2 regions of the Faecalibacterium prausnitzii genome follow, and region 1 is predicted to be linked to the other one. Evidence: riboswitches for the same ligand, from Rfam matches in the RefSeq annotation. Region 1 holds a riboswitch; the other holds the start of a gene.
What was found. Region 1 has a riboswitch for cyclic di-GMP ahead of I5P96_RS09135 (IMPACT family protein). Riboswitches for the same ligand answer to the same signal wherever they lie in the genome.

Region 1 (3,412 bases):
TCGATGGTGACCGTGTTCCCCGTGCTTGTGCCGGTGATGGTAATGTCGTTGTCCAGACGATCTTTGATGTATCCGCTGCTGTCGCTGACGTATTCCTTTTGGTTCTCATCATTCCAGTTCCACTGGCTGATGAGATTGCCGCCTTCCGTAGCATGGATATCAATGGAGCCGCTGACAATATCATACGTAGCGGCAAAAGCAGGAAGGGTCATGCCGGTCATCATGGCACAGGCGAGAGCGAGGGCTGTGATCCGTTGTGCGGCAACGCGGGGAGGGGGAGATGCCTTTTTCTTGCCGAAAAGCACCGGAACATGCCCCAGGACGCGCATGGCGAGTCTGCGATAAGAGACCATTGAGAATACCTCCTATTACATATATTCTATAATATATTGGAACCGGACAGGGCGGTGCGCCGCCGTCCCTTCCAACTCGTACCACAACATGGATTGAGGAACCAGAAAACAGAGGTTGCCTGCTAAGCTAAATATAGCACGGGGGGGGGGGTAAACGCAAGACTTTTCTGCGTGAATGGGTGCATTTCCTGCGTGAAACACGTAAAATTTCCAGAAATTCCCTTTTTGCGATCCTTCACGCAAGCAACGTCGAGCCGGATGTTTTTTGGGCAGAAAGGGCTAGGCGGCAGAAAACGGGCCGGAACAAAACAGCAGCAGCCGGGAGGCATGAAAAAGATCTGCAAAAACGGAAAAAACCGACCGCAGAATCTTGACGAATGAAGACAAACATGATAGAATAAAAAAGTAGTCAGGGAGCCGCGCGAACGGCGGCTGGACTGCGATGCAAGATCTACTGAATTGAATATTCTCGGCAAAGCAGTCGAAAGGCTGTGACGCAAAGCTATAGGGCCTGTAAAATGGCAGCCAGTTGCTTCTCAAATCGGGCACGATGTGTACCCGTCTTTTGAGCGACCTTCATCTGAACAACAGGTGTCGATTTGCCGAGTTTGTCTTGACAAATCGACACCTTTTTCATTTCATGGGGTCACGCAAAAGAGGAATGCCCGATGCAGGAAACCGGCGAGGGCGAGAACCTCGGCTGGGGCAACCAGTGGGTGCAGCTCTTCGTCTGAGCGAGAGCGCTTTCAAAATGACATCTCCGTGCTTCAAATAAATCCGGGGAAGGCCCGACACGAGCAATGCTTGTGTCGGGCTTTTTCTTTGCCCGGATTTATGGTATACTGTTTTGCAAGGAACACCACAAACAGGAGGAGTCAGCGTGGAGGATTACCGCACCATCCGGGGCACAGCCATCGGCGAATATGAGGAGAAGAAAAGCCGCTTCATTGCGCAGCTCGCGTTTGCAGACAGCGAGGAAAAGGCCGTGGCCTTTCTGGAGCAGGTGCGCGCGGCCAACCGCACCGCGCGGCACAACGTTTACGCCTACCGCCTGCGGGAGAGCAACCGGGAGCGCTACTCCGACGACGGCGAGCCTGCCAAGACCGCCGGGACCCCGGCGCTGGAAGTGTTGCAGCACAGCGGCCTGACCGACCTCATCGTGGTCGTGACCCGGTACTTTGGCGGGGTGCTGCTGGGCACGGGCGGCCTCGTCCGCGCCTACACCACCGCGACCGCCCGCGCACTGGAAAACGCCGAGGTCGTCACGGTGCGCAGCGTGGTGGAGCTGGAGGTGACGGTGGACTACGCACTCTACGAGCGGGCCGCGTTGCTCATCCACGCCGCCGGGGCCAAACTCGCCGACCCGCAGTTCACCGACCGCGTGACCCTGCGCTGGCAGATGCCGGAGGGCACCGAGCCGCCGCTGCTGGAACAGCTGCGGGAGCTGACGCGGGGCGGGGCCGAGGTGAGCGTCTCGCAGCCGTTCTACGCGCCGTTCTGATGCCCCTCTCCGGCTCGCATTCGCTCGTCCGCTCCCCCGAAGTGGGAGCCATTGGCAGTCGGATGCAGGGCTGCAGGGCCGCTGCGCTCTGGGAGCAGCAGCACCAAGAGATTTTTATAGGATAATTTTGGACAGGACAGGAAGATTCCCCCTTCGACAGAGCAATTCTGCTACAATAGCTGCGGGCGCAGCTGCGCTGGGAAGGGGGCAGGAACCAGCATGAAAGTGAGGGATACCGGATGGATGTACGCCAGCGTACCGAAGAGATCGAGCGGCTGACCTTTGCCCCCTGGGCGACCTTCAGCGATGCAAGCCGGGGCCGGGCCCGACCGGAGCCGCAGGACCCCATCCGCCCGGTGTTCCAGCGCGACCGAGACCGCGTGATCCACTGCAAGGCGTTCCGCCGCCTCAAGCAGAAAACGCAGGTCTTCCTCTCGCCGGAGGGCGACCTCTACCGCACCCGGCTGACCCACACGCTGGAGGTGGCGCAGATCGCCCGCACCATCGCCCGCGCCCTGCGCCTGAACGAAGACCTGACCGAGGCCATCAGCCTGGCGCATGACCTGGGCCACACGCCCTTTGGCCACGCAGGGGAGAGCGCACTGGACAAGCTCTGTCCGGATGGCTTCAAGCATTACCGCCAGAGCCTGCGGGTAGTGGACAAGCTGGAACAGAACGGCCGGGGCCTCAACCTGACCTGGGAAGTGCGGAACGGCATCATCACCCACACCAAAGGCACCTGGGCGGCGACCCCGGAGGGCCGCATCGTCCGGATGGCGGACCAGATCGCGTTCGTCAACCACGACATCGAGGATGCCGTCCGTGCCGGGGTGCTGGACCCGGCGATCCTGCCCAGAGAATGCACCGCCGTGCTGGGCGAAACGAAATCCCGGCGCATCACGACCATGATCCAGAGCATCCTCGCCCACAGCGACGGCGATGTGGCCATGGGCGCGGAGGAAGAGGAAGCCTTCCTTGCGCTGAAGGATTTCATGTATGCCAATGTCTACAATGACCGCACCGCCAAGCGCGAAGAGCAGAAAGTGGAAAAGGTCCTCACGGAACTGTACGAATACTACCTGACCCACATCGACCAGATGTCCAACTTCTATTTGCAGCTGGCCTATCAGGAGGGCCGTGACCGCGCCGTGACCGATTACATCAGCGGCATGAGCGACGAGTTCGCCATCCGGACCTTTGAGGATGTGTTCGTGCCCCGCAAGTGGCACGTGTTATAAAAGGAAGCAGGAAAAAAGAGCCATGATCCCACACGAGTACATTGAAGAGCTGAACCGCCGCACCGACATCGTCGATCTGGTGGGCAGCTATGTGCAGCTGAAACGGAAGGGCCGCCTCTATGGCGGCCTGTGTCCGTTCCACAGCGAGAAGACCCCCTCGTTCTACGTCTACCCGGACACCCAGAGCTTTTACTGCTTTGGCTGCGGGGCGGGCGGCGATGCCATCAGCTTCGCCAAAAAGATCAACAGCATCGACTACGGCGAGGCCGTCAAGATGCTGGCGGCCCGCGCCGGGATGCCGGAACCGCAGGAGGACGACA
Region 2 (3,412 bases), 890 kb from region 1:
GCAAGGTCTTCCACAAGATTATCCGGCATTGCGTACATTGCTTTTGTCAGGATACCTGCCAGCGCATGGTTTTCCGTAGAGGAAACCACCATGCGGTAACTGAATGTGGGTTGTTCCAGCGGCATGTAGGTCATTGTACCTGTTGTGTCGCTGTTGACGAATGCCTGTGCCATGTAATAGTAGACAAAGGCTGCATCCGCTTTGCCATCGCGGACCGCTTCCATCATCTCCTGACGGGTACTGCACATCAGTTTTTCCGCACCGGGTGCCAGCACATCTTCGATCGATGTGGACGCGGTCTGATTGACTGTGGTGACAACATGGATCTTCCCATCAAAGTCTCTCCGCGTCACTCTTGCCATTCGCATCGTGATATAGGGAGCGGTCAATCCCCATTCTTTGGTCTCTGCGTAATTATCCGTATCCAATCGTGCATCAATACTGATGTTTACCGCATCCTTATTGCTTTGATATGCGATATACTCATCTCTGGTCGCAGGAACAAGAAACTCATACGAGAGTCCTGCATAGTCTGCTATCTTCCGAAAATAGTCCGGGAGAATGCCCTTTACTTCGCCATTTTCTGTATAGGAATAGGGATACCGGGTCGGGTCGCACAGAACATGAAGGGGGTTTTCCTTGGAATATTGGGCAATGATACGCTTTTCTTCTTCCGTGTACTCCAGATTTTTGGTATCGGTAGTTTCGTAGTTTTTGTTATAGAGGGTCGTTTTCCAGCTGCCTTCGGCAGCGTTCATCTGATCAATCGCATAATTTATCTTATTCAGAAGTTCAGTGTTTCCTTTTTTGACGATCACATAAAAATCACTGCTGCGAATTTTTCAAGGATGCGCTCATTGTTCATTTTGCGCAGGGAACTGGTGACAATGGCATCAACCGTTCCATTCTGAAGTGCCTCTGCTATCTCCTCAGCCGAATCGAAATAGACCGATTTGTAAGTGAAGCCTTTGGTTCGTGCATACTCCGCAAATTCATCGTTCCGGGAGTTTCCGCGCAGGAGTGCAACACGCATCCCATCGTAGGTACTATACTTTCCCTCAACGATGGTGCTATTATCGCTGCGGACAGTCAGGATACCATTGTTGGTTCCGATCGGACGGGAAAAATCAAATAATTCTTCGCGCTCAGGCGTTCTGCGGGCAGAAGTTACCATGTCGATTTCGCCGTCGATCAGCATCTGCTGCATTTCTTCCCAGCTTTTGTCATAGCCGACGTATTCATAGTCTACATCCCAGTAGCGCGCCATCAAGCGGAGAAAATCGTAGCCATAACCGCTGCGGTTTCCGTCCTCGTCCATCATGTGATAGCCGTCCATTGCAAAAAAGCCAACCCTCACACGCTCATGCTGGCTTACTGTTTCTGCTGCGCTTGCCGAAAGAGACAGCAATGCCGTCAGCAGAAGCATCGTCATTAGAATTGCCAGACCCCTGCAAGTTCTGGCTCGCTTTGTAACATTCATAACATGACCCCTTCATTTTTATAACTCTGCCGCTGGAAAATAAATAAACGCTTTCAAGGCATGGCGAACCCATGACTGAAAGCGTCATCTGACTTCATAAAGCGATATTTACGGACAGCAGAAAACAGCAATTTCTTACTGGCAACTGGCTGACCCGGTGGGTCCCTATAGCTTTGCGTCGCCGACTTGCGCCGGGTTTGCCTATGAACTTTCATAAAAAGTTTACCATAGAAATAAATCCTTGCCAAGACGTTTTTGAAAAAAAGTCGAAAAATGTTTTGAAACAGCAAACAGAGGGAAGTGATACACCATAGTCCGTCCAGCTTTCCCAGTACCGCGTCAGACCGTTTGCCGTGCGCTGGGCAAGGGCGAGATATTCTTCGGTTTTGCTTGACATTGCTGCCTCCTTCCGATTTTGAGCATAAAAACAGCGGGCAACCGTTTTGTGATTGCCCGCAGGTAGATGTATTGTATCTCTTTAAGATATATGGTACACTAATCCTGTTTCTGGATAGGAAAAAAGAATAGGAGTGTGTTACTATGGATTCACAGCATCCCAAACGGAGCGCCTTTTCCGGTAAGATCGGCTTTGTTCTTTCTGCTGCCGGCGCATCCGTGGGCCTTGGCAACATCTGGCGTTTCCCGTATCTGGCCGCAAAATATGGCGGCGGTATTTTTCTGCTGGTGTACATTGTGCTGGCCGTTACTTTTGGTTACACCATGATCGTGGCAGAAACCGCGCTGGGCCGCATGACCAAAAAGAGCCCGGTCGGCGCTTTCGGAGCATTTGGCAAGAGCGGTAAGCTGAAGTTTGGTGGATGGATCAATGCCATCATTCCCATTCTGATTGTACCGTACTATTCGGTCATCGGTGGCTGGGTCATCCGTTATCTTTCCGCCTATGTCAGTGGACACGGCAGTGAGTTAGCACAGGATGGCTATTTCTCCGGCTTTATTTCCAGCGGCCTGTCTGCTGAGGTATGCTTTCTCATCTTTACGGTTTTCACGCTTTCCATCATTTTTGCCGGTGTCCGTAATGGCGTGGAACGAGTGTCTAAGCTGATGATGCCCGTTTTGGTGGTTTTGTCTGTTGTCATTGCGATTTACTCGGTCACCCGTCCGGGCGCATTGGCCGGAGTCAAGTATTTCCTGATTCCCAACGTTGCAAACTTTTCATGGATGACTGTTGTCACCGCCATGGGGCAGATGTTCTACTCTCTGTCCATTGCCATGGGCATTCTGGTGACCTTCGGCTCCTATATGAAAAAGGATGTTTCCATTGAGGAATCCACAGAAAATGTTGAAATTTTTGACACTGCCATTGCAATCATGGCCGGTCTGATGATCATACCTGCTGTATTTTCCTTCTCTGGCGGTGACCCGAACACCCTGCAGGCAGGCCCTTCTTTGATGTTCATCACCATCCCCAAAGTATTTGAGAGTATGGGGTTCGGCCACGTTGTAGGCGTACTGTTCTTCCTGTTGGTTCTCTTTGCCGCTGTTACAAGTTCCATTGCCTTGACAGAGAGTGCCGTTTCCACCTTTGAGGATGAACTCGGCTGGAACCGACAGATGGCTACCGCCTGCATTGGTATTATCATGGTTGTCTTAGGCAGTCTGTCCGCGCTTGGCTACGGCCCGCTGGCCGGTGTGACGGTGTTCGGGATGCAGTTTCTGGACTTCTTCGATTTTCTGACAAACTCTGTTATGATGCCCATCGCCGCCATTTCCACCTGCGTGCTGGTATCCCGTGTCATCGGCGTAGAAAAAATCGAAGAAGAAGTCACAATGGACGGTAAGCCGTTCCGCCGCAAAAAGATTTTCAACTTTATGATTCGCTATCTTTGCCCTGTTTTTGCCGCCATCATTCTGATCAGTTCAGTGGCCAATACTCTTGGCTGGATTTCCATGTGACAACAAATTTTTGAAAAA

Region 2: it holds a riboswitch for cyclic di-GMP, as region 1 does, so the genes downstream of both, I5P96_RS04575 (substrate-binding periplasmic protein) here and I5P96_RS09135 (IMPACT family protein) in region 1, are expected to answer to the same signal.

Annotation. Positions count from the first base shown of each region.
Region 1 covers NZ_CP065377.1:1,825,429-1,828,840, reverse strand. Annotated here, with positions in the region: gene I5P96_RS14215 (carbohydrate-binding domain-containing protein) at 1-353, opposite strand, end outside; cyclic di-GMP riboswitch class I at 815-890, shown strand; gene I5P96_RS09135 (IMPACT family protein) at 1,234-1,854, shown strand; gene I5P96_RS09130 (deoxyguanosinetriphosphate triphosphohydrolase) at 2,094-3,092, shown strand; gene dnaG (DNA primase) at 3,115-3,412, shown strand, end outside.
Region 2 covers NZ_CP065377.1:933,027-936,438, forward strand. Annotated here, with positions in the region: gene I5P96_RS04570 (ATP-binding protein) at 1-818, opposite strand, end outside; gene I5P96_RS04575 (substrate-binding periplasmic protein) at 815-1,432, opposite strand; cyclic di-GMP riboswitch class I at 1,618-1,692, opposite strand; gene I5P96_RS04580 (hypothetical protein) at 1,692-1,877, opposite strand; gene I5P96_RS04585 (sodium-dependent transporter) at 2,021-3,394, shown strand.